4 regions of the Vibrio sp. 1402 genome follow, and region 1 is predicted to be linked to each of the others. Evidence: predicted binding sites of a transcription regulator. Region 1 holds the regulator's gene; each other region holds the start of a gene.
The links. The regulator CRP, encoded in region 1, controls carbon source genes, mostly activating them, when cyclic AMP is high. The targets are predictions, from matches to a motif close to TGTGANNNNNNTCACA.

Region 1 (5,880 bases):
ATTTTCCAAGAAAAAGACTGGCCCTTGGTGCAAGACTGTCTAGGTAGGAGCGAAACTTTACTTCACTCCTTTCGCGACCTTCGTCGCCACCTTAAGTCTCAAGTCAATGACGCTTTGTATCGTGAGACCTTGCAGTTTGAGCTGCAACTAGAAAAGCAGCAACAAGCGGATTTGGTGGACTGCATTAACTCACTTGCACTACTCAAAAATGATGGTGACCCACTGACGTTGAGATACTGTCGTCAACTCGGTGGGGAGCATTTGCAGCAAGCCTTTGCTATTCCGGTGCCAAACATTCAACCACCAAAACGCCCATAAATCTGTAGAATACCTATAATCTTTATAAAGGATTATATTAATAAGTTCTTCAACGGACACCGAAGGACCGCATAAGAGCAGTTAGGTATGACACAATTTTTCGCAGCCGCCGGGATCAAAAACCCGCATCTCCAAACGCTTTTGCCGCGTTTTATTCGCAAAAAAGCGTTATTTACGCCGATTTGGCAAACCCTCGATACATCCGATGGCGACTTTCTCGATCTCGCGTGGAGCGAGGACCCAACCCAAGAGCCTGCACAAAAAAAGCCGATTTTTGTTTTATTTCATGGATTAGAGGGGTGCTTCTATAGCCCTTATGCCAATGGGTTAATGAATGCATTTGCTCAATCTGGATGGCTGTCGGTGATGATGCATTTTCGTGGCTGCAGCGGTAAACCAAACAAAAAAGCACGAGCTTACCACTCGGGTGAAGTGACGGATGCTCGTTACTTCCTAGAGCACCTTGAACAACGTTTTCCTGATAATCCCAAAGTTGCAGTTGGTATTTCTCTTGGCGGTAACATGTTGGCGAATTATTTAGCCCAATATAAAGATCACCCTATTTTGAATGCAGCGACTATTATCTCAGCGCCTTTAGACCTAGCGGCGTGTGCAAACCGTATAGAACAAGGCTTTTCAAAAGTGTATCGCCGTTATCTGCTTTCTTCACTGAAACGTAACGCGTTACAAAAGCATCATCTACTACATGGCGAGCTTGCGCTGTCCTACAACTCAATAAAACGTGTCACACGATTGTATGAATTCGATGATTTGATTACCGCACCATTGCATGGCTTCAAAGACGCACAAGATTATTACGACCAATGCTCTGGCTTAAGTAAACTACAGCAAATCACGCTACCCACACTGATCATCCATGCCAAAGACGATCCGTTCATGACCGACGATGTGATCCCGAAGTTTGTTCTGCCAGATAACATTGATTACCGTCTCTTTGAACACGGTGGCCATGTTGGCTTCCTAACAGGAACGGCGTTAAAACCTAAGTTTTGGTTGGAGGAAGCGCTGCCCGCGTATTACGAAAGTATCGCCGCAGATTACCTTTCTGCTGTATCCAAGCAACGAACGCAGTAAACTAGCCGCTCATCATAAAAGTTAGAGGTATTTATGATCATTCCATGGCAAGACATTGCGCCGGAAACATTGGAAAACTTAATTCGTGAATTCGTCTTACGCGAAGGAACGGATTACGGAACCGTCGAGGTTTCTTTGCAAGACAAAATTGATCAAGTTAAAGCTCAATTGGAAAAAGGTGAAGCGGTTATCGTGTTCTCTGAGCTACACGAAACCGTCGATATTCAACATAAAACAAAATTTTAGACCCTTCACATTTTACCGTATCCCACTCGATGACAAGGTATTGTTACGTGCTATAGTGGGATATCGACCGTGCAGTAGTAACTCTACTGCACATTACAGGTAAGTAATTTTCGACAAGGTTTGTCATGTCAGCTAAACACCCAATTATTGCGGTTACTGGTTCGTCCGGTGCCGGCACGACCACTACATCTGAAGCCTTCCGTAAAATGTTCAATATGATGAACGTTAAACCCGCATGGGTTGAAGGCGATAGCTTCCATCGCTTTACTCGCCCAGAAATGGACATCGAAATTCGCAAAGCCCGCGAGCAAGGTCGACACATTAGCTACTTTGGCCCACAAGCTAATGACTTCCCGGGATTAGAAGAGTTTTTCCGTAAGTTCGGGCATGACGGCACTGGCAGCGTGCGCCGTTATCTGCACACGTTTGACGAAGCGGTTCCCTACAATCAAATGCCAGGCACGTTTACACCGTGGCAAGACTTACCCGAAAACAGCGACGTGCTGTTTTATGAAGGGTTACATGGTGGCGTGGTCGATGGCGATGTTAATGTTGCTCAACATGTGGATTTCTTAATCGGCATGGTGCCGATTGTGAACTTAGAGTGGATACAAAAATTCGTACGTGACACTCGCGATCGCGGCCATTCGCGTGAAGCGGTAATGGACTCAATCGTGCGATCCATGGACGATTACCTCAACTATATCACTCCGCAGTTTTCTCGTACTCACATCAACTTCCAGCGCGTACCGACCGTTGATACTTCCAACCCACTTAATGCAAAAGGCATCCCTAGTTTGGATGAGAGTTTTGTGGTGATTCGCCTACGCGGTATCAAGAATGTCGACTTCCCATATCTGCTGGCCATGATTGATGGCTCATTCATGTCACGCCACAACACGATTGTCGTACCCGGCGGTAAGATGAGCTTTGCAATGGAGCTCATAGTTCGGCCTATCCTACAACAGCTCATCGAAACAGGGAAAATTGGCTAAAAACCTGCCTGCGAAGATGTTTACTTTTCATACCGTGATCATGTGCACAGTTTTGCTTACAAAATCTCAATCATGGCACGATTAAAATCAAGAAATCGTTTTCGAAAAAGGATACTATTTCTTACCGAAACACAAGAGAGCTTGCAGCATATAAAAAGTGCTCTTATTCTAGTAGGCCTAATTCAGGCTTAGCTAAAATATGGATAGCGCAAGCGTACCCTGCAGAGGAAGTGAGATATTATGGTTCTAGGTAAACCTCAAACCGACCCAACATTAGAGTGGTTTCTTTCACACTGTCATATTCATAAGTACCCTTCAAAGAGCACGCTAATTCACGCGGGCGAAAAGGCAGAAACTTTGTACTACATCGTTAAAGGTTCTGTTGCGGTTCTTATCAAAGACGAAGAAGGTAAGGAGATGATCCTTTCTTACCTAAACCAAGGAGACTTTATTGGTGAACTTGGTCTATTCGAGGAAGACCAAGAGCGCACAGCTTGGGTTCGTGCTAAATCTCCTTGTGAAGTTGCTGAAATTTCTTTCAAGAAGTTCCGTCAGCTTATCCAAGTAAACCCAGACATCCTAATGCGTCTTTCTGCGCAGATGGCTCGTCGTCTTCAAGTAACTAGCCAAAAAGTGGGTGACCTGGCGTTCCTAGACGTAACTGGTCGTATCGCTCAGACGCTTCTGAACCTTGCAAAACAACCAGACGCAATGACTCACCCAGACGGCATGCAAATCAAGATCACTCGTCAAGAAATCGGTCAAATTGTTGGCTGTTCTCGTGAGACAGTAGGTCGTATCTTGAAGATGCTAGAAGAGCAGAACCTAATCTCTGCTCACGGTAAAACCATCGTGGTTTACGGTACTCGTTAATCTCGAACTAGAGTGACACGAACAAAATTATAAAAGCCACCAATGGCAACATTGGTGGCTTTTTATTTACTCATGACCAAATGAGATAGGGTGCAGCGAACACTAATGAGTAAGCTTAACAGGTTAACCCTAAAACTTAGCCATTCGTACTTTCAAAGATTTTGTCAGCTGAAGCGGCCACGAAACCTGGGTACAAATCACCATTTTCCATCGGATAGCGCTTAGCAAATTCATAAAACCCGCCAGGGATAATTTCAGTGCCTTCGCTAAAACGAACCGCTACTTTATCTGCCATGGTCGATGACTGCTCTAGCAACACCTCAGGAGTGCCCTTCACTTCACCACCATTTTCATTAATGGTAAACCCAGCGGTACGCAGATGATCGTTTACCTGCTTCACTTCTTCATATTCATTGAGCTGGTTAACGCTCACCGTGAAGTGGTTTGCTCCGTAACCATGCGCCGCAAGCCAAGATGCGTACTCACTTTCTTTAGCCAACGTTTGGTAATCAGCAAAGCTTAAATCCCACAAGCGCCCACCATGTAAGAATGCGCTATCTTTCAGCTTGTCAGCATCGATTTGTGCCACCAAATTTTTCACAATCTCTTGTAGCTCAGGCGAGCACTCTTCAACTTTTAGCTCACTAATAAATACTTTAGGTTGCTTCGGATCTGGGTGCTCATAGTGCTTAGCAACCAGCTTTTTGCTTTCGAAAATGTAATCACCACACGCCTTGTAACCAATAGCTACAAATGGCTTAGCTAGAGTTTCAATACCAAGAGGCGCGATATTGAAGGTACGTAAAGCTATATGATCATTAATCAGAGGCTCATCTTCTTGAAGCAGCTGATGCACTTTAGCAGCCGAAGGGCAAAGACGTTGAATGTAATCTTGCCATAGCGATTCAAATAACACATCGGGCGTCATAACGACTCCTTGTTACGAGATGTAGAGTTTAAAGGTAAGCGGAAGTTGGCTGCTCGTTCACAACAAAAGTTGTCCAGAATAATGAACGAGCAACCATCAACCTGTGACGGTAAATGCCAGTCAGTCAACACGCTTTTCCGAGTCTTTGCTCACTTTTCGTGTTCTGCCAACGATCACTACAACCCATACCTAAATGATGCGCCGGCAAGGTGAGCCGCAATGCATAGTTGCGACTCTATTATTAAAACTTATAGCGCTACACCTGGACTCAATGTTGCAGGCAAGACAGTCTCTTGACCTTCCATTGATGCCATTGGGTACGCACAGTAATCTGCTGCGTAGTAAGCGCTTGGGCGCAAGTTACCCGACGCCCCCGGACCACCAAATGGCGCATCACCGCTTGCACCAGTGAGCTGGCGGTTACGGTTCACGATACCTGCACGAATGTGGTCAACGAAGTATTCCCATTCTTGGTCGTCGGTTGAGACCAAACCAGCAGATAAGCCAAAGCGCGTATCGTTTGCTAGCGCCACGGCTTTGTCTAACCCTTCGTAACGCACCACTTGCAGAAGTGGGCCGAAGTATTCTTCATCTGGTAACTCAGCAATGTTCGTTACATCAATGATGCCAGGAGAAACAAATGCCGCCTCTCCTGCTTTCGCTTCAATTAAGCTTTCACCGCCAAGAGACTGTAGGTTAGCTTGTGCATCAAGAATAAACTTGGCTGCCGCGACCGAAATTTGCGGTCCCATAAATGGCGCAGGTTCTGCAAATGGTTGGTCTACGCGAATATTGCGTGTCGCTTCAACGAGCTTGGTGATAAGCGCATCGCCTTTTTCACCCAATGGCACATACAAACGACGAGCACACGTACAACGCTGCCCAGCACTGATAAACGCTGACTGGATGATGGTATAAACCGTGGCATCCAAATCACCATATTTATCAGAGATCACCATCGGGTTATTACCACCCATTTCTAGTGCGAGCATCTTGCCCGGTTGACCCGCAAATTGACGGTGTAATACATGCCCCGTATTCGCGCTACCCGTAAACAGTACGCCATCAATGCCTTTTGCGTCAGCGAGGGCAATACCAGTTTCTTTCGCGCCTTGAACAAGGTTAATCACGCCTTTCGGCAGACCGGCTTCTTCCCATAGCTTCATCGCCAATTCACCCGTCCATGGCGTTTGCTCAGACGGTTTGAAGACTACCGTGTTACCAGCCAGTAGCGCAGGCACAATGTGACCATTTGGTAGGTGGCCTGGGAAGTTGTAAGGACCAAACACCGCCATCACGCCCAATGGGCGGTGGCGCAATACGATTTGGTTGCCTGCTGCTTCACGGCTCGCCTCACCAGTGCGGTCATGATAAGCGCGAATCGAAATGGCAATTTTACCTGCCATGGCTGCTGCTTCAGTGCGC
Region 2 (5,880 bases), on a different contig from region 1:
GTACAGGTTGCGAATGTGGGTTTTAATTGTCGTACCTGCCACATCCAGCTCTTGTGCGATTTGCTCGTTACTAAAGCCTGAATAAATCAGTCCCAGAACCTGCCATTCGCGTTGTGTTAATGGGCTGGTACGTACTAGCTCTGGCACATTAGGGTGATTCACCAACTTTTCAATAAAGTCTTCATCAAAGTGAATCGACCGGCTACGTTGATTCGATGAAATGTCCTTCATTAACTGTTGAGCACGGTGACGCTCAAGATCGCCCAGTTCATGGCGGAGGCTCAACTTCTCCAGCAGACCGCCAATGGTTGCACCATCAATCAGGAAGTTTCCGACCATGCCAGTTTGGTTCGTCATTACTAATGCTTCTTTTAACAGAGCCTTGGCTTGCTCCTCATCTTTTTGGCGAGCAGAAAGGACCGCTTCAACCACTAAGTTGCGATTAGTATCTGTGATTAGGTTAGTGCGACGAGCTTCACCTTGGAGAAAATCTAACGCAGCACGAGCGTCGGTATATTGGCCTAAATTAATGTGGGCGCGAGCAATGTTACGCCATTGCAATTGAGAAAAGTGGTTGCATGCCGATTCAGGACGAACCGCAGTGTTGAGCCATTCTTGCATTGCATCGGTATTCCCGCGCGCTTGCCAAAATAGAATCAACGATAGTGAAGCGTTTGCAGTCCAATCTACGTGATAAGTCGACTGTTTCATCAAGTGCTGTATATGCTCAATGAATTTACCTGCTTTGTCTAATTCACCGCGTCCAATCGCAATACGCGCCAACATCGAATAGCTATGTAAGTGCTTGCTTGGTGAATGGTTTTCGAGAATTTGCAGACCTTTGTACGCGCATTCTTCCGCTTCATCAAGTCGGTTCCAGCACCAAAGTACTTGCGCGCGAATACGCAGCAAAAATTCATGAAGAGGAACATGCTGAAGCTGCTGATCTTCAATCAGACGAAATGCGGAATCTTGTAGTTCAAAGGCAGCTTGCACGTAACCTTGTGCAATTAAAATCTCGCTTTGCTGCAATATTGCCCATAACGCTTGGTGATATACCTGATACTGACGAGCTAGCTTTTCAGTTTGTTGCATCATCGGCAAAGCACGGTCTAGTTTACCTAGCACGTGGTTAACTTCACCAACAACCGAAGTCGCCACAATTCGGCTACGGTAAATTGTGTTATCAAGTTGGCTAAGCGCTAGCTCCGCTAATTCGAGAGCTTTTTCTGGTTGGTTACTGTTGATAGCCACTTGAGCAAGCAACGCGTTTGCTTGACCTTGATAATGAATATCTAACGCAATGTTACGCTTTTTGTGTTCCTCTTCCGCTTCTTCAAGCAGGTGGCCCACTTGGTTATAACGATGCTGACTTTGAGCCAACCATGCTCGGAGCATCGTAAGTTTTGGGTGGCTGAACAACAGATCATCGTCCAACTTGTTAATTGAGCTTTCCAGTGTGCTGAGTTCGCCTTGGTTAAACATCTTCCAGCCGAATTCGTTTAGGATCTCTACCACTAAGTCCTTATCATTCGATTTTTGTGCATGATGAATCGCTTGGTGTGGTGCTTTTTGTTGTAACCAAGCGATAGCAGCATTGCGGTGGAGATCTTTTTCTTGCTGAGGAATACGAGCTTGGCGCTCATGCGATAAAAACTCGCCAAATAAGTTATGGAACCGGAACCAGTTCTGTTCCCCTTCGAGCGGATAAATGAATAAGCCGTAACGGTTAAGCGATTCAATCATTCCCAGTGCATCTTCGCGTTGGGTAAGGGCAAACACTAGCTCATCATTGAAGTGGTCAAGCACGGATACTTGCATTAAAAAGTGACGAGTTTCGTGATCGAGTAAGTCAAACACTTCTTCGACCAAGTAATCCCACAAATGCGCGTGATTGAACTGCGATACCGACTCTACAGTTTGCGCCAATGTGCGGTTTTGATGTTGGGCTTGTAATGCGATCAACTGCATCGCCGATGGCCAACCTTCAACATAGGTTCTTAGGCTGTTCGCCATGTCTTCATCAATACCATCGGCGATACGCTGGTTAAAGAAGCGAGTGGTTTCTTCGGTATCAAACGCCAACATCTCGTTGCCAATTTCGATCATTAAATCACGAACACGTAAGTTTGCAGTGCCTAGAGGCGGCGCTGCACGACTGGTTACCACAACGGTGAGGTTGTCTGGCATGTGCTTTAAAAAGAAACGCATGGATTCATGGATTTCATCATTCGTGATTAAATGGTAGTCATCAAGCACCACGTAGCATTCTTGATGAAAGTCAGCCATTTCTGCGAATACTTCGCTAAATAGGGAGCGTAAAGACGAGATCTGACGTTTTTCCGCCAGTTTTTGTGCGTTAGCGCAACTGAAGTTGGTGGCTTTGTTTAATGCTTGAAGCAGATAGTTTACAAAGCGAAAGCCGTCGTTATCGCTGTCATCAATGCTGTACCAACCGACGTTTGGCTTATCGGATAGCCACTGCGCTGCCATTGTTGTTTTTCCGTAACCTGCTGGGGATCGGAATAAAACCAATTTGTAGTAAGGCGCTTGCTGTAGTAAGTCCAACACTCGTGGGCGCACGATGGCATTGTGCAGGCGTCCTGGTCGAGTAAGCTTAGATGGAATCCACATTAGTAGTTATGTCCTTATTTATGTATACCCAAATGACAGCAACGTGATCATTCTAGTAAAGCCCCCTTGAAAGCCGTCTTACTGAATGATGTCATCAGCATCAAAAACACTGTTTGAATGCCGGATAATGTCGCTACTGTTGGGGCTTGCGTCCGTCTGAAAAACCATTCCATACGGTCACTTAGATATAAAAGCTAGCGAAAACTAGAAATAACTCACATCGCCTAATTCTAGTTTGTATAAAAAGCGTACAATCCTGTGAGCTGAGTGGGATGTTACGACATCAGAAATGTTCGTTACTTTGATCCACTTCCTAATTCTCAAGGGTTGATGGATTTACCATCAACTACGCCCTTTATTTGTGATTGTCGTCACTTAAATATCGTTTGTTTCGTTAGCGTTAAGATCGCGTTGCACATAGATTACGAAAAGTTCTTCTACGCTGACCGAGTTAATGTGACCGATATTACAATTTTCACATCATCAGATGAGTGGACTATAAAAAGCGTCATGAACGGGTTTTAACCTTTCTCACATTCCATTGTGATCAAAATCACTAAGAACTGGCGCAAAGTTCACTTTGTTGAGATTTGGATCACTAACCTAGCAATGGTACCCCCTCTACGCCCTCAGCTCTCCTCCTTCAAAGGATGAGAATTAGGAGGATGTTTATTCACAGAGGTAAATGCACGATGTATGGCAGATGAATTACCAAAAGACGTGAGAATTTCGTAATGAAACCTACTCAACAAAAACAATTTGACAAGAAGTCGTTCCAAGAAAGCGTAAAGAAACACCTATCTGTAACTTACGCTCATACGATTGAAAACGCAGACAGCCGCGCATGGTACCTAGCAATGGGGCATGCTCTGGCTGAATTTACTACTCTAGATTTGCTTGCGACAGAAGAAGATCCACGCATTAAAAGTGCGAAGAGCGTTAACTACCTTTCGCTAGAATTCCTTATCGGTCGTTTGACGGGTAACAACCTAATCAGCATGGGTCTGTATGAACAAGTAACAGAAGCAATGGCTGAACTGGGTTACAACCTAACTGATCTGCTAGAAGAAGAGCGCGACCCATCATTGGGTAACGGTGGCCTTGGTCGTCTGGCTGCGTGTTTCATGGATTCATGTGCGGCACAAGAATTCCCAACTGTCGGCTATGGTTTACATTACGAATACGGTCTATTTAAACAGTCATTCAAAGATGGTCGCCAGCAAGAAGCACCTGACGCTTGGCGCGGTGTAGAAGGCTACCCTTGGGAAATTGCGCGTCCAGAACTTGCGCAAGAGATCGGTTTCTACGGTCACGTTGAAGTGATTAACGAGAACGGTAAAGAAGTTCGCAAATGGGTACCAGGCATGACAGTAAGAGCAATGCCTTGGGATCTTCCAATTGTGGGTTACGAATCAGACACGGTTTACCCGCTACGTCTTTGGGAATGTCAGGCGATTGCACCATTCTCACTAGCAAGCTTTAACAATGGTGATTACTTCGAAGCTCAGCACGCACTGATCGACGCAGGTAACATCACTAAAGTGCTTTACCCGAACGACAACCACGAGAAAGGTAAAACACTGCGTCTAATGCAGCAGTACTTCCACTCAGCAGCGTCTGTACGTGACATCCTACGTCGCCACGAAGCTGCGGGCTACTCGCTAGCGGATCTACCTAAGCAAGAGACTATCCAGCTTAACGATACACACCCAACGATTGCGATTCCTGAACTAATGCGCATCCTGATGGATGAAAAAGGTTTAACTTGGGAAGCGGCTTGGGAAATCAGCTCTAAGACATTTGCGTACACCAACCACACGCTACTTCCAGAAGCACTAGAGACATGGCCAGAGTCGCTAATCCAGCACCTGCTACCACGTCACATGGAGATCATTTACGAGATCAACCACCGCTTCCTACAAGACGTACGTGCAATGTGGCCGGGTGATGTCGCGAAGCAACAGAAGCTTTCTATCATCGAAGAAGGTTTCCACCGCATGGTTCGCATGGCAAACCTATGTGTAATCGGCTCTTACGCAGTAAACGGTGTAGCAGCACTTCACTCTGAATTGGTTAAGAAAGACCTATTCCCAGAGTTCCACGAAATGTACCCGACACGTCTACACAACGTAACGAACGGTATTACGCCACGTCGCTGGTTGAAGTTCTGTAACCCAGGTCTGTCTCAGCTTATCACTGAGAAAGTCGGCCCAGAATGGCCAGCGAAACTAGAGCAACTTGAAGGTATTGCGAAGTACGCTACTGACGCGACATTCCAAAAAGAATTCATGGCAGTGAAGAAAGAGAACAAAGAACGCCTAGCAACTTGGGTGAAAGAGAACATGGGTATCGAGCTCGATACTAATGCAATCTTCGATGTTCAAATCAAGCGTCTGCACGAGTACAAACGTCAGCATCTAGACTTGCTACACGTACTGTCTCTGTACCACCGTATTCTTAATGAACCAGGTTTTGAGTGTACGCCACGCGTTGTGTTCTTCGCAGCAAAAGCAGCACCGGGTTACCACCTAGCGAAAGAAATCATCTTCGCAATCAACAAGATTGCAGACAAGGTGAACAACGATCCTCGCATCGGTAACAAGCTGAAAGTGGTATTCATCCCTGACTACCGCGTGAGCATGGCTGAAATCATTATCCCTGCGGCTGACGTTTCTCAACAAATCTCGCTAGCGGGTAAAGAAGCATCAGGTACAGGTAACATGAAGATGGCGCTAAACGGTGCGCTAACTATCGGTACAATGGATGGTGCAAACGTTGAGATTCGTGAGGAAGTAGGCGATGAGAACATCTATATCTTCGGTCTAGATGTTGAAGGTGTGAAAGCGCTGAAAGCTCAAGGTTATAACCCATTTGATTACTACAATGCGGATCACTTACTCAAAGCGTCCATGGACCTACTACTGGGTGAAGAATTCACTCCAGGTCAACCGGGCTTACTGCGTGCCACATACGACAGCCTACTAGACGGCGGTGACCCGTACTTATGTCTTGCGGACTTTGCATCTTACGTGAAAGCGCACGAAGACATGAGCGAACAATATAAAGATCAAGCTGGCTGGGCGAAGAAGGCCATTCTTAATACCGCCCTTGTTGGCAAGTTCACGTCAGACCGCTCAATCCGAGACTACGTGAACAATATCTGGAAACTTGAAGCGGTGAAACGCTAATAGAACCTAGTTAAGACCAAGGTAGCCAAGCGCTACCTTTGGTCATTTTCCAAAAGAA
Region 3 (5,880 bases), on a different contig from region 1:
TGCAGTGATGGTAGCTCCAACAATGGGTATCAACCCACTTGATCTACACTTTATCCTGTCATTGATTGCGATTATCACCATCAGCTCATTTGGTATTGCAGGTGTCGGCGGCGGTGCGACGTTTGCAGCCTTGATTGTTCTTCCTGCAATGGGCTTACCTGTGACCATCGCGGCACTGCTTATCTCTATTGAACCACTGATTGACATGGCACGTACCGCACTAAACGTTTCAGGCTCAATGACTGCGGGTACAATTGCTAGCCGAGTGCTGAAGTCACCAGAAAGTGAAGCAACATTGGAAGAAACACGAGCATAGAACTCAAATTCCTTCCAAAGCGATAAAACGTAAAATATCAAGCCGATGGTTCGCCATCGGCTTTTTTCATTTTCAAAAATTCAACTTGCATCTTTCGTTGCTAGTCAAGGCGTTGAATGGTCTAATACTGTCATCGGTTTTGTAAACGGTAAGCAGAATGCACCAAGATAATCAGCCCACTTTTTTCTTCTTTGATTATGAGACATGGGGAACCAACCCCGCGAAAGATCGCCCAAGCCAGTTTGCTGGTGCTCGTACAGATGAAAACTTTAATATCATCGGCGAGCCTTTAGTCATGTACTGTCAACCACCGGCTGATTATCTTCCGTCTCCTGAAGCTGCGCTTATTACTGGTATTACTCCGCAAAAAACGGTTCAAGAAGGCCTTTCTGAGCCAGAGTTTATCGCTAAGATTCACGCTGAACTCGCGAGACCAAATACCACCAGTTTAGGCTACAACAGCATTCGCTTTGATGACGAAGTGACCCGTTATACTTGTTATCGCAACTTCATCGATCCATACGCATGGAGTTGGCAAAACGGTAACTCGCGTTGGGATTTACTCGATGTACTACGCGCGTGCCATGCCCTTCGCCCAGAAGGCGTAGAATGGCCAGAAAACGAAGATGGCTTCACTAGCTTTAAATTAGAACATTTGTCCGTGGCTAACGGCATAGAACATAGTAACGCGCACGATGCGATGGCAGATGTGGTTGCGACTATCGAAATGGCAAAGAAAGTAAAAGCAGCGCAACCAAAATTGTTTGATTACTTTTTTTCTATGCGCCAAAAGCGCAAGCTCAATGATTTAGTCGACATCGTCAACATGACACCGTTGATGCACGTTTCAGGCATGCTAGGGCGCGAATGTCAGTACACTAGCTGGATTGTGCCTGTTGCTTGGCATCCAACCAATAATAACGCCGTTATCACCATCGATTTAGCGAAAGACCCTCAACCTATTCTTGAGCTATCCGCAGAAGAGCTGCACGAAAGACTCTACACGAAGCGCGAAGATCTTGGTGAATTGCTACCAGTGCCAGTTAAACTAGTTCATTTGAACAAATGCCCTATTCTCGCCCCTGCAAAAACGTTAACGGCTGAAAATGCGGAGTCTATTGGCATTGATCGCCAGCAATGTCTCGCCAATCTCGCTTTGTTGCGCCAACATCCTGAAATTAGAGAAAAGCTGATTAGCCTCTTTTCAGTCGAGCGCAAATTCGATAAAAGTGATGACGTCGATACACAACTTTACGACGGGTTCTTTTCTCCAGCCGATCGCGCAGCTATGGATATCATTCGCGAAACCGATCCGAATAATCTTGCTGCATTAGACATTGAATTTGATGACAAGCGTATTAAACCTCTATTGTTCCGCTATCGTGCGCGTAACTTCCCAGGCACACTAGACGAGCAAGAACAAAGACGCTGGGCACTACACTGTCGAGAAGTGTTTGAAAGCCAAATTGAAGAGTACATGCTGAATTTAGAAAACTTAGTTCACGAACATGAAAGTGACGAAAAGAAGATTGCGATATTAAAATCCGTGTACCGTTATGTAGAGAGCTTAGCTTCCTAACTCCTCCTAATACAAGCGCACCTTATGGTGTGCTTGTTGTTTATATACTGTCAAAATGATTAAAGAACGATTCTTACAACTGATCCAACTGCTCATTTCAATCTTCCTCATCATGGGAGCACTTGGCATCGGAATTACCATTCAAAAGTTCACTGGCGTTTCCGTTCCAGGAAGTGTCATCGGTATGCTCGTACTGTTTTTCTCCATGACTCTTGGGCTTGTAAAAGTCGACTGGGTCAAACCGGGCGCCACGCTATTTATCCGCTATATGATCTTATTGTTCGTTCCTATCAGCGTGGGATTAATGCAGCATTTCGACCTACTACTCGCCAATGCTCTCCCTATCATCGCTAGCGCGGTTGGCGGCTCACTCATTGTACTGGTCAGCCTCGCTTGGCTGCTGGATTACTTGCTACAGGAGAAACACTGATATGTGGTTAGTTGTTACCATTGCGGTTTTTCTTGTCGCGCGCCAAATCGCAATCAAAGTGAATAATCCTCTAGCAAATCCTTTGCTGATCAGTATTGCAGTGCTCATTCCTTTGCTTACTTACTTAAATGTACCGTTTGAAACGTATTATGCGGATAACGAAGGGATCAGTTTTTTACTTCAACCAGCCGTAGTTGCTCTGGCTTACCCGCTATATGAACAACTACCACAGATTAAAGCAAACTGGCGAATCATCACTTTTGCTTGCACAGTAGGCAGTGTGATGTCGATGATGACAACCACCTTGATCGCAGTCGCTTTCAAAGCAGATATCAGTTTAATCGCAAGTCTAGTGGGTAAATCCGTCACTACGCCAATAGCAATGGAAATTTCGAGTCACCTCGGTGGTGAAGCTGCCGTTGCGGCGATCTTGGTTCTGATTGTTGGTTTATTGGGCGCGATTTTGGCATACCCAATTTACAACTTAATTGGAATTAAACACCCGATTGCACGTGGTCTGACAATGGGTACAGTCTCTCATGCCTTAGGCACCGCTACTTGTGCAGAGAAACAGCCCATAGATGCCGCGTTCTCATCACTCGCATTGGTTTTATGTGGGATCATAACTTCTATTTTGGCTCCAAGTTTTTTTGCTTTGGCGGTCTGGCTATATCAATAGTTAAGCGCTCTCGGTCTGCCCTCCTTCCGGCAGGCCGTAGCCTTTCCGTTTCTTACTTATCCCTTTTCAAAACCCTATCTTATCTATCAAACTCACCCAGTAATATCGTGAAGGGACTTGACTGAGATATACATTCATAGCATTAGCATTCTAGCTGCTACCACTCGCTCTAGATTACGTAGGTATAAAGTAGCATAGCGGTAAAGTCGCGTGGGTAACATACTCCTGCTCCTTGGTCATATGAACATATACTGATATGGTTAATTGTGAGACGGAGATAACGCTTCACACCTGTGCAATCGAATACATGTGTGAGCTCACTCTAATTATGTAACGGAATTATCAATTGCATTATTTATCGTGATCTAACGCACGGAACATTTCTATCTTTCACATAGAATAACTGTCCATGCAATAACAAGGATTCAACATGAAAAGTCGCATTGAACAGGCGCTAGCAGGCGCTCCAGAAGCACTTTCCAAACAACTTGCTCCTATCATCCAAGCTGATGATTTTGATGCTACGCTTTCAGTTCAACAATTTGAGCAGTTGCTTTCAGCTACCGGTCTATCAGACAAAGAGCTTCGTGTTGCGCTACTTCCTTTTGCCGCAGCGTACTCCTATGCTCCCCTTTCTGACTTTTATGTCGGCGCTATCGTTCGTGGTCTTTCAGGTCGCCTTTACTTCGGTGCCAACATGGAATTCTTTGGTGTACAGTTGGGTCAAACGGTTCACGCAGAGCAGTCTGCGATTAGCCATGCTTGGATGAAAGGCGAACGTGGTGTTAAGGATATCACTATCAACTTCAGCCCATGTGGTCACTGCCGCCAGTTCATGAATGAGTTATCTACCGCAAACGAGCTTAAAATCCAGCTCCCAGAACGCGAAGAAAAGTCACTTCATGAATACCTGCCTGAAGCCTTTGGACCAAACGATCTCGGTATCGAGTCCGGCTTAATGGCAGAAGTTAAACACCAGTTCTCATGTGATGATGAAGACGCACTCATCCAAAGTGCAGTTGAAGCGATGAACATGAGCCACTCTCCATACACCAACAACTTGAGTGGTTTAGCATTAGAGATGACTAGCGGCCGTGTATTCCAAGGTGCTTATGCAGAAAATGCAGCGTTTAATCCTAGCTTGCCACCGCTACAAGTTGCGCTAATCCAAGTTTTACTTGCGGGTGAAACCTTTGACAGCATCAAAGCCGCTGCATTGGTAGAAAACTCTGAAGGTAAGATCAGTCACTTAGCCGATACGCAATCAACGTTGGAAGCGTTGAATCCAGATATTCCGCTTAGTTTTGTCAACGTATAAACGACAAATTCAACAAAAAGCTCTACAACATGTAGAGCTTTTTTATTACCTAAAAACCAAAAGCAAACGTTTGCTTTGTCATAAAACTTCAGTATGATCTCCTGCAATTTCTGTCTCATCACTCTATTTTGTAAGGGAACACTATGTTTGGCACTGCAACTAGCGCAAATACTACCCGTGTATTACTTTTAGGCTCTGGCGAACTCGGTAAAGAAGTCGCCATTGAATGCCAGAGACTTGGTTTAGAAGTGATTGCTTGTGATCGCTATGCCAATGCTCCAGCGATGCAAGTCGCTCACCGTAGTTATGTTATCGACATGTTAGATGGGAACGCCTTAGAAGAAGTTATTACGAAGGAACAACCTACTTACGTCGTACCAGAAATTGAAGCCATCGCAACCGGCAAACTGGTAGAGCTTGAAGAGAAAGGACTGAATGTTGTTCCAACCGCTAAGGCAACCAGGCTAACAATGAATCGTGAAGGTATCCGACGTTTGGCAGCAGAAGAACTGGAATTGACGACTTCACCTTATCGTTTTGCAGATAACTTTGAAGACTTCAAAGCCGCGGTTGAACATGTGGGTATTCCGTGCGTGGTGAAGCCAGTGATGAGCTCTTCCGGTAAAGGGCAAAGTGTTATCAAGACCGAAGACGACGTTACAAAAGCATGGGATTACGCTCAGGAAGGCGGACGTACGGGTGCAGGTCGCGTTATCGTGGAAGGTTTTATCGACTTCGATTACGAAATCACTTTATTGACCATCAGAGCCGTTGACGGTGTGCATTTCTGTGCTCCAATTGGTCATCGTCAGGAAGATGGCGACTACCGCGAATCATGGCAACCGCAAGCTATGTCAGAAAACGCAGTAAAAGCAGCTGAATACACGGCTGAGAAAGTGGTAAACGCGCTCGGTGGCTACGGCATCTTTGGTGTAGAGCTGTTTGTCAAAGGCGATAAAGTCATTTTCAATGAGGTCTCTCCTCGCCCTCACGATACGGGTATGGTTACAATGATTTCGCAGGAAATGTCTGAGTTTGCTCTCCACGTGCGCGCGTTTACCGGAATGCCAATTAATAATATTGTGCAATATGGCCCATCTGCGTCTGCTGTTATTCTTGGACAAGGGACTTCCACAAACATTCGCTTTGAAAACCTAAGCAAAGCTTTAGCTCAACCTCAAACACAAGTTCGTCTATTCGGTAAGCCAGAAATCGATGGTCGCCGCCGTTTAGGTGTTGTCCTTACGCGACGAAAAACCACCGAAGAAGCCGTTCAAGATGCTGTTGAAAGTGCTTCAAAAGTGAATATCATTTATTAAATACGAACCACTCATACAAAAATAGCGCAGCTCAAATTGCTGCGCTATTTCGTGTTCCAAACCGAAGAGAGCCTATTCACTCTCGATTAAGTACACTTCTTCAGAGAAGCGACTTAAGCCTTTTTTCGCAATTTTAGGATGATTCTCGTCAGCTTCATCTACGTTCAAACAAGTAACTTTGTAACCTGAAAATAACTGCTCAATCTCTTCGACCGGCACGCTAAATGGAGGCCCCGCCA
Region 4 (5,880 bases), on a different contig from region 1:
ATATCTTCTGCACGAATTTGGCGGTAAACCTCTGGAGTTGGTGTGTATTCACCACCTACTTTGATTGCACTGCGCAGTGCTTTTGCCGCTTCTTCCCATTGCTCTTCAGTGCGAGCGTGGATGACCGCAAGAGGTTTATCACTGTCTGCGACCTCACCTAGGCGGATGAACTCGTCGAAACCAACTGCGTAGTCGATTTCATCAGTAGCAACACGACGACCACCACCCATAGCAACCACAGCCATGCCGATAGCACGTGTATCCATTGCAGAGACAATGCCCGTTTCTGTTGCGTAAACTGGCTTGATGATTTCTGCTTTTTCTAAGTAGTTGTTGTAGTTTTCTACGAAGTCCGCAGGGCCGCCTAAGCCAGCAACCATCTTGCCGAAGCACTCAGCCGCTTTGCCGTTATCCAGCACTTCCATCAGTTTTGCGCGTGCGTCTTCTGTGTTCTCAGCAAGCTTGCCAAGTACTAACATTTCAGCACATGAAGCCATGGTCACTTCAAGTAGACGAGGGTTACGGTATTCACCTGTTAAGAAACGAACCGCTTCACGAACTTCTACTGCGTTACCCGCTGAAGACGCCAATACTTGGTTCATGTCCGTAAGAATTGCCGTAGTCTTAGTGCCAGCACCGTTTGCTACCGCAACGATTGATTTTGCTAGCTCTTCAGACGCTTCGTAAGTTGGCATAAATGCACCTGAACCCACTTTTACGTCCATCACTAGCGATTCCAGACCCGCCGCCAGTTTCTTAGAAAGGATCGACGCCGTAATCAGGGAGATATTGTCTACCGTTGCGGTAATATCACGAGTAGCGTAAACACGCTTATCCGCAGGAGCAAGGTCACCAGTTTGACCGATGATCGCCACACCAGCGTCTTTGGTTACTTGACCAAAAACATCGTTGCTCGGCGTAATGTTGTAACCAGGGATAGATTCAAGTTTATCCAGCGTACCGCCTGTATGACCAAGACCGCGGCCAGAGATCATAGGTACGAAACCGCCACACGCTGCCACCATTGGGCCAAGCATTAAAGAAGTTACGTCACCCACACCACCGGTTGAGTGTTTGTCGACAATTGGACCACCGAAGTTCATGTGGCTCCAGTCGATAACCATGCCCGAATCACGCATTGCACACGTTAAGGCGATGCGCTCATCCATGGTCATTTCATTAAAGAAAATCGTCATAGCAAACGCCGCAATCTGACCTTCAGATACCGTGTTGTTCGCTACGCCTTGAATAAAGAAGTTGATTTCGTCTGCGGTAAGTACTTCACCGTCACGTTTTTTACGAATGATTTCTTGTGGTAAATACATTAGTGCCTCCCAAGCTCTTTTGAGCCATGGTTGTAGTAGGATAGAAGAGGTTTGGTAGCACCCGTTTAGGTGCTACCGTTCAGACGTATTATTGGAATTAGTACGCTGTTGGATCAGCGACGTCGTCCGATACTTCTAATGTATTTAGTAGGTTGGTTAGCAGGCTAGACGCACCAAAACGGTAGTGACGAGCATCAACCCAGTTGTCACCTAGGATTTCGTCAGCCATTGCTAGGTATGCTGCTGCGTCTTCAGCAGTGCGCACACCACCTGCTGGTTTGAAACCAACAGTTTCTGCAACACCCATGTCGCGAATAACTTCAAGCATCATGCGAGCGTATTCTGGTGTTGCGTTTACTGGCACTTTACCAGTTGAAGTTTTAATGAAGTCAGCACCTGCTTCAATACAGATTTGAGATGCTTTCTTGATTAGTGCTTCTTCTTTTAGTTCACCTGTTTCGATGATCACTTTAAGAAGAATGTCACCACAAGCTTCTTTACATTGCTTAACTAGTTCGAAGCCTACTTTCTCATCACCCGCCATTAGCGCGCGGTAAGGAAAAACTACGTCAACTTCGTCTGCACCGTAAGCAACCGCCGCTTTTGTTTCAGCAACTGCGATTTCAATGTCGTCGTTACCATGTGGGAAGTTCGTTACTGTTGCAATACGAACCTCTGGCGTACCTTGCTCACGAAGTGTCTTCTTAGCAATAGGAATAAAGCGAGGGTAAATACAAATTGCAGCTGTGTTGCCTACTGCTGTTTTCGCGTCATGACATAGTGAGATCACTTTTGCATCAGTGTCATCGTCATTCAACGTAGTTAGGTCCATAAGTTTAATTGCACGTAGCGCTGCTGCTTTTAAATCGCTCATTTCTATCTCCGATCAATATTCAAAAAATTCACTACTCAGCCTTACATCACGTCTTTAACTATAATCAACAAGTCGAGACAATGTGAGTAAATGGCTAAACAGTCTATTAATGAACGGACTTGGTTCCCTGAAGACTCGGCATATACAGCGAAAATTTATCATATGCCAATTGCTATCCTTGTCACCGCACAGTACCAGTTTGGCCTATGGCACAACAATCTATGATTGCGGTGTCTTTAATATCACATCACAAAGCAAAACGCCTATTAGATCTGATATTGCAGGGCAATTCATTTGCCCATCGATTATGTAATATTCATTACGTGATTAAGAATCAAGCTTAACCACTATCCTGTGATTAATACATTATAGAGTTTCACCGCAAAACTGTAGCACCAAATAGAGCGCAAACGGTTTGTATCTCAAAATTTCCTAGCCCCTATTCCATTGACTGCGTAATACCTCGACTAAGGCAAACACCCGATGAAATTTTGGAGCCCGAAAAACGAAAAATGCCCCGCAGCAATCTCTTGCTACAGGGCATGATGTAAAACGGCGTCTATATATTAAGAACCGATTCTAATTATAGTGCTGCAAGGCTTAAGCAGAAGCCTGCAATTGTCGCTGCCATAAGGTTAGACAACGTACCTGCAAGAACTGCTTTAACACCCATGCGAGCGATGTCACTACGACGGTTTGGTGCAAGGCTACCTAGACCACCAAGTAGAATCGCGATAGAAGAAAGGTTCGCGAAACCACATAGTGCGAATGAGATGATAGCTGTTGTCTTCTCAGACATTACTTCACCAGTTGCCGCGATTACTTGAGCGTTTTCACCTAGATATGGTGTGAAGTTCAAGTAAGCAACGAATTCGTTCACTACGATTTTCTGACCGATGAATGAACCAGCTGTTACAGCTTCTGCCCATGGAACACCGATTAGGAATGCTAGTGGAGAGAACGCGTAACCTAGGATTAGCTCTAGTGTTAGTTCTGGCATGCCGAACCAACCACCGATGCCACCTAGCATACCGTTGATTAGCGCGATTAGACCAACGAATGCGATTAGCATTGCACCTACGTTAAGCGCAAGTTGTAGACCAGAAGCCGCACCGCCCGCAGCTGCGTCGATTACGTTAACTGGTTTGTCGTCACCGCCGTCCATCGCTTCTTCGATACTTTCGTGAGGCTGGTCAGTCTCTGGGTGAAGGATTTTAGCGAACAGTAGACCACCTGGTGCTGCCATGAATGATGCCGCAACTAGGTACTCTAGTGGAACACCCATAGATGCGTAACCTGCTAGTACACCACCAGCAACAGAAGCTAGACCACCACACATTACCGCGAATAGCTCTGATTGAGTCATTTTTGGAACGAATGGGCGAACAACTAGAGGTGCCTCAGTTTGACCTACGAAAATGTTAGCTGCAGCTGACATTGATTCCGCACGAGAAGTGCCTAGCGCTTTTTGTAGTGCGCCACCAAGAATCTTGATAACCCATTGCATAACGCCAATGTAGTAAAGAACTGAAATCAGTGCAGAGAAGAAGATCAGTGTAGGAAGAACACGGAATGCGAAGATGAAACCGCCGCCGCCGAATACTTCGAACATCTTGTCAGAAACAAGACCACCGAACAGGAATGATGAACCATCGTTACCGTAGTTGATAACGTTAGAAACACCTGAAGAGAAACCGTTTAGTAGATCACGGCCCCAAGGTACATACAGAACAAATGCACCTAATGCGAATTGGATAGCGAATGCGCCACCCACAGTTCTAAAGTTGATAGCTTTTCGGTTGTTAGAAAATGCCACTGCAATCGCAAGAAGCACTACCATACCGATTAGGCTCATAAACAGGCTCATAGTTTATGACTTCCTTATAAGTTATTTATTGGCGTGTTACAAAATGGAGCTATAAAGCGGGGGCAATTATACTCATGCAGAATCAATTAAAGTAATGCCAGCCTCACACTTTCCTATAAGATTCATGATTGATTCAACCAGCTTTGTGAGTTAATTCACAATAAGCAGGAAAACGTTTTCGATTTCAAACCACATCTTTAGATTTTATTCACATATCGAGAAAGCAAAATTGCTATTTTTCCACAGTTGAGAGGCAATCGATTGCTTTCGGCCGTTATGCAACTCTACGAGCTCATTAAAGACGTGAATGAGTTTGGCTGGGTGATTTGACTCCCCTTGATATCCAAGTATAGGCATATCTGGTGCGTCTGTTTCGATTACTAGGTTTTCGAGTGGTAATTTTTGAATTGCGTCGCGTGTTTTCTTGGCTCTTGGGTAGGTAATCGTTCCTCCTACACCGATAAAAAAACCTAATTTGACCCACTCCATGGCTTGCTGATAACTCCCAGAAAAAGCGTGTAGCACACCACCTCTAGGGAGATTCGCCGCTTTCACCATTTGAATGAGGCGATTGTGCGCTTTTCGGCTATGTAAAATAACTGGGAGTTCGAAGCGTCTAGCCAGCTCAAATTGAACTTCAAGTATCTTTTCTTGCAACTGTGGATCAACATCAATGGCAAAATCTAAACCACACTCTCCTATTGCCACGCACTGCTGCCCTTTTTGATTTAGATAGCCTTCTAGCTCTGTAAGGTGCTGCTCAACGTTATCTTCAAGAAAATACGGATGAAAGCCGAGAGCATAATACAAATTGGCATGTTGCTCTGCCAAAGTTTGAATACGAGCCCAATTTTGCGGACCGACGGAAGGAATCAAAATTCTTGCGACGCCTTGCGTTTGAGCAAGCTCAAGTTGATGCGCAAAGTCATCTTGAAACACATCAAAATCAAAGTGGCAGTGCGTATCAAAGAGCTTCATCTTGACGCTTTTTATCTGTATCTGCGGGCAGAAAATCAGAGGATGGTTGGGCTTCACTCTTCTCTTTAGTTTGATGGGCAGGGTCTTTTCGATATGGGACGCAACTGCGTTTCTGGTCGGGGGTTAACCCCATTTCTTTACACCAATTGTCGTAACGCTTTAGCCCACGTTTAAACCAGTTCATATCTTATCCTTATATAAAAACGCCCTTGGCTAAGTTTATAGCCAAGGGCGTTTTAAAATCTAGTTTGCGTTAAGGCTTACCCTAACCGCACAAATTAGTGCTCGCGCGTCGCACGGAAATCAACGTCAGGGAAACGCTCTTTCGCTAAGTTTAAGTTAACCATTGTTGGAGCGATATACGTTAGGTTATCACCCCCATCCAATGCTAAGTTCGCTTGATTCTTGCGTTGGAACTCATCCAGTTTCTTCGCATCACCACACTCAACCCAACGCGCAGTTGCAACGTTAATGCCTTCATAAATCGCTTCAACGTTATACTCAGACTTCAAACGAGCCACAACAACATCAAACTGAAGTACACCAACGGCACCAACGATCAGATCGTTGTTCTGTAGAGGACGGAATACCTGTACCGCACCTTCTTCTGATAGCTGAACCAAACCTTTGAGAAGCTGCTTCTGCTTTAGTGGATCTTTCAGGCGAATACGACGGAATAGTTCCGGAGCGAAGTTCGGAATACCAGAGAACTTCAGTGATTCACCTTGCGTAAAGGTATCACCAATCTGAATAGTGCCGTGGTTGTGTAGACCAATGATGTCTCCGGCGTAAGCGTGTTCTGCACGTGCACGGTCACCAGCCATAAAGGTTACTGC

Region 2: a site for CRP is predicted at 3,090-3,105, ahead of R7044_RS12270 (glycogen/starch/alpha-glucan phosphorylase). Genes of this name have one in related genera too.
Region 3: a site for CRP is predicted at 3,315-3,330, ahead of cdd (cytidine deaminase). Genes of this name have one in related genera too.
Region 4: a site for CRP is predicted at 4,211-4,226, ahead of R7044_RS13770 (NupC/NupG family nucleoside CNT transporter). Genes of this name have one in related genera too.

What each region holds. Positions count from the first base shown of each region.
Region 1 covers NZ_JAWOWE010000020.1:28,768-34,647, reverse strand. The annotation lists gene R7044_RS22390 (TIGR02444 family protein) at 1-318, shown strand, start outside; gene R7044_RS22385 (hydrolase) at 406-1,413, shown strand; gene R7044_RS22380 (YheU family protein) at 1,447-1,659, shown strand; gene R7044_RS22375 (phosphoribulokinase) at 1,785-2,654, shown strand; gene crp (cAMP-activated global transcriptional regulator CRP) at 2,895-3,527, shown strand; gene R7044_RS22365 (DUF1338 domain-containing protein) at 3,664-4,455, opposite strand; gene astD (succinylglutamate-semialdehyde dehydrogenase) at 4,704-5,880, opposite strand, start outside.
Region 2 covers NZ_JAWOWE010000005.1:267,875-273,754, reverse strand. The annotation lists gene malT (HTH-type transcriptional regulator MalT) at 1-2,634, opposite strand, end outside; gene R7044_RS12270 (glycogen/starch/alpha-glucan phosphorylase) at 3,369-5,822, shown strand.
Region 3 covers NZ_JAWOWE010000002.1:356,780-362,659, reverse strand. The annotation lists gene R7044_RS05070 (L-cystine transporter) at 1-316, shown strand, start outside; gene sbcB (exodeoxyribonuclease I) at 474-1,895, shown strand; gene R7044_RS05060 (CidA/LrgA family protein) at 1,951-2,325, shown strand; gene R7044_RS05055 (LrgB family protein) at 2,327-3,004, shown strand; gene cdd (cytidine deaminase) at 3,435-4,322, shown strand; gene purT (formate-dependent phosphoribosylglycinamide formyltransferase) at 4,466-5,641, shown strand; gene R7044_RS05040 (thiopurine S-methyltransferase) at 5,714-5,880, opposite strand, start outside.
Region 4 covers NZ_JAWOWE010000006.1:207,773-213,652, reverse strand. The annotation lists gene deoA (thymidine phosphorylase) at 1-1,325, opposite strand, end outside; gene deoC (deoxyribose-phosphate aldolase) at 1,423-2,199, opposite strand; gene R7044_RS13775 (hypothetical protein) at 2,290-2,424, shown strand; gene R7044_RS13770 (NupC/NupG family nucleoside CNT transporter) at 2,783-4,066, opposite strand; gene R7044_RS13765 (TatD family hydrolase) at 4,271-5,044, opposite strand; gene R7044_RS13760 (DUF5363 family protein) at 5,031-5,228, opposite strand; gene prfC (peptide chain release factor 3) at 5,323-5,880, opposite strand, start outside.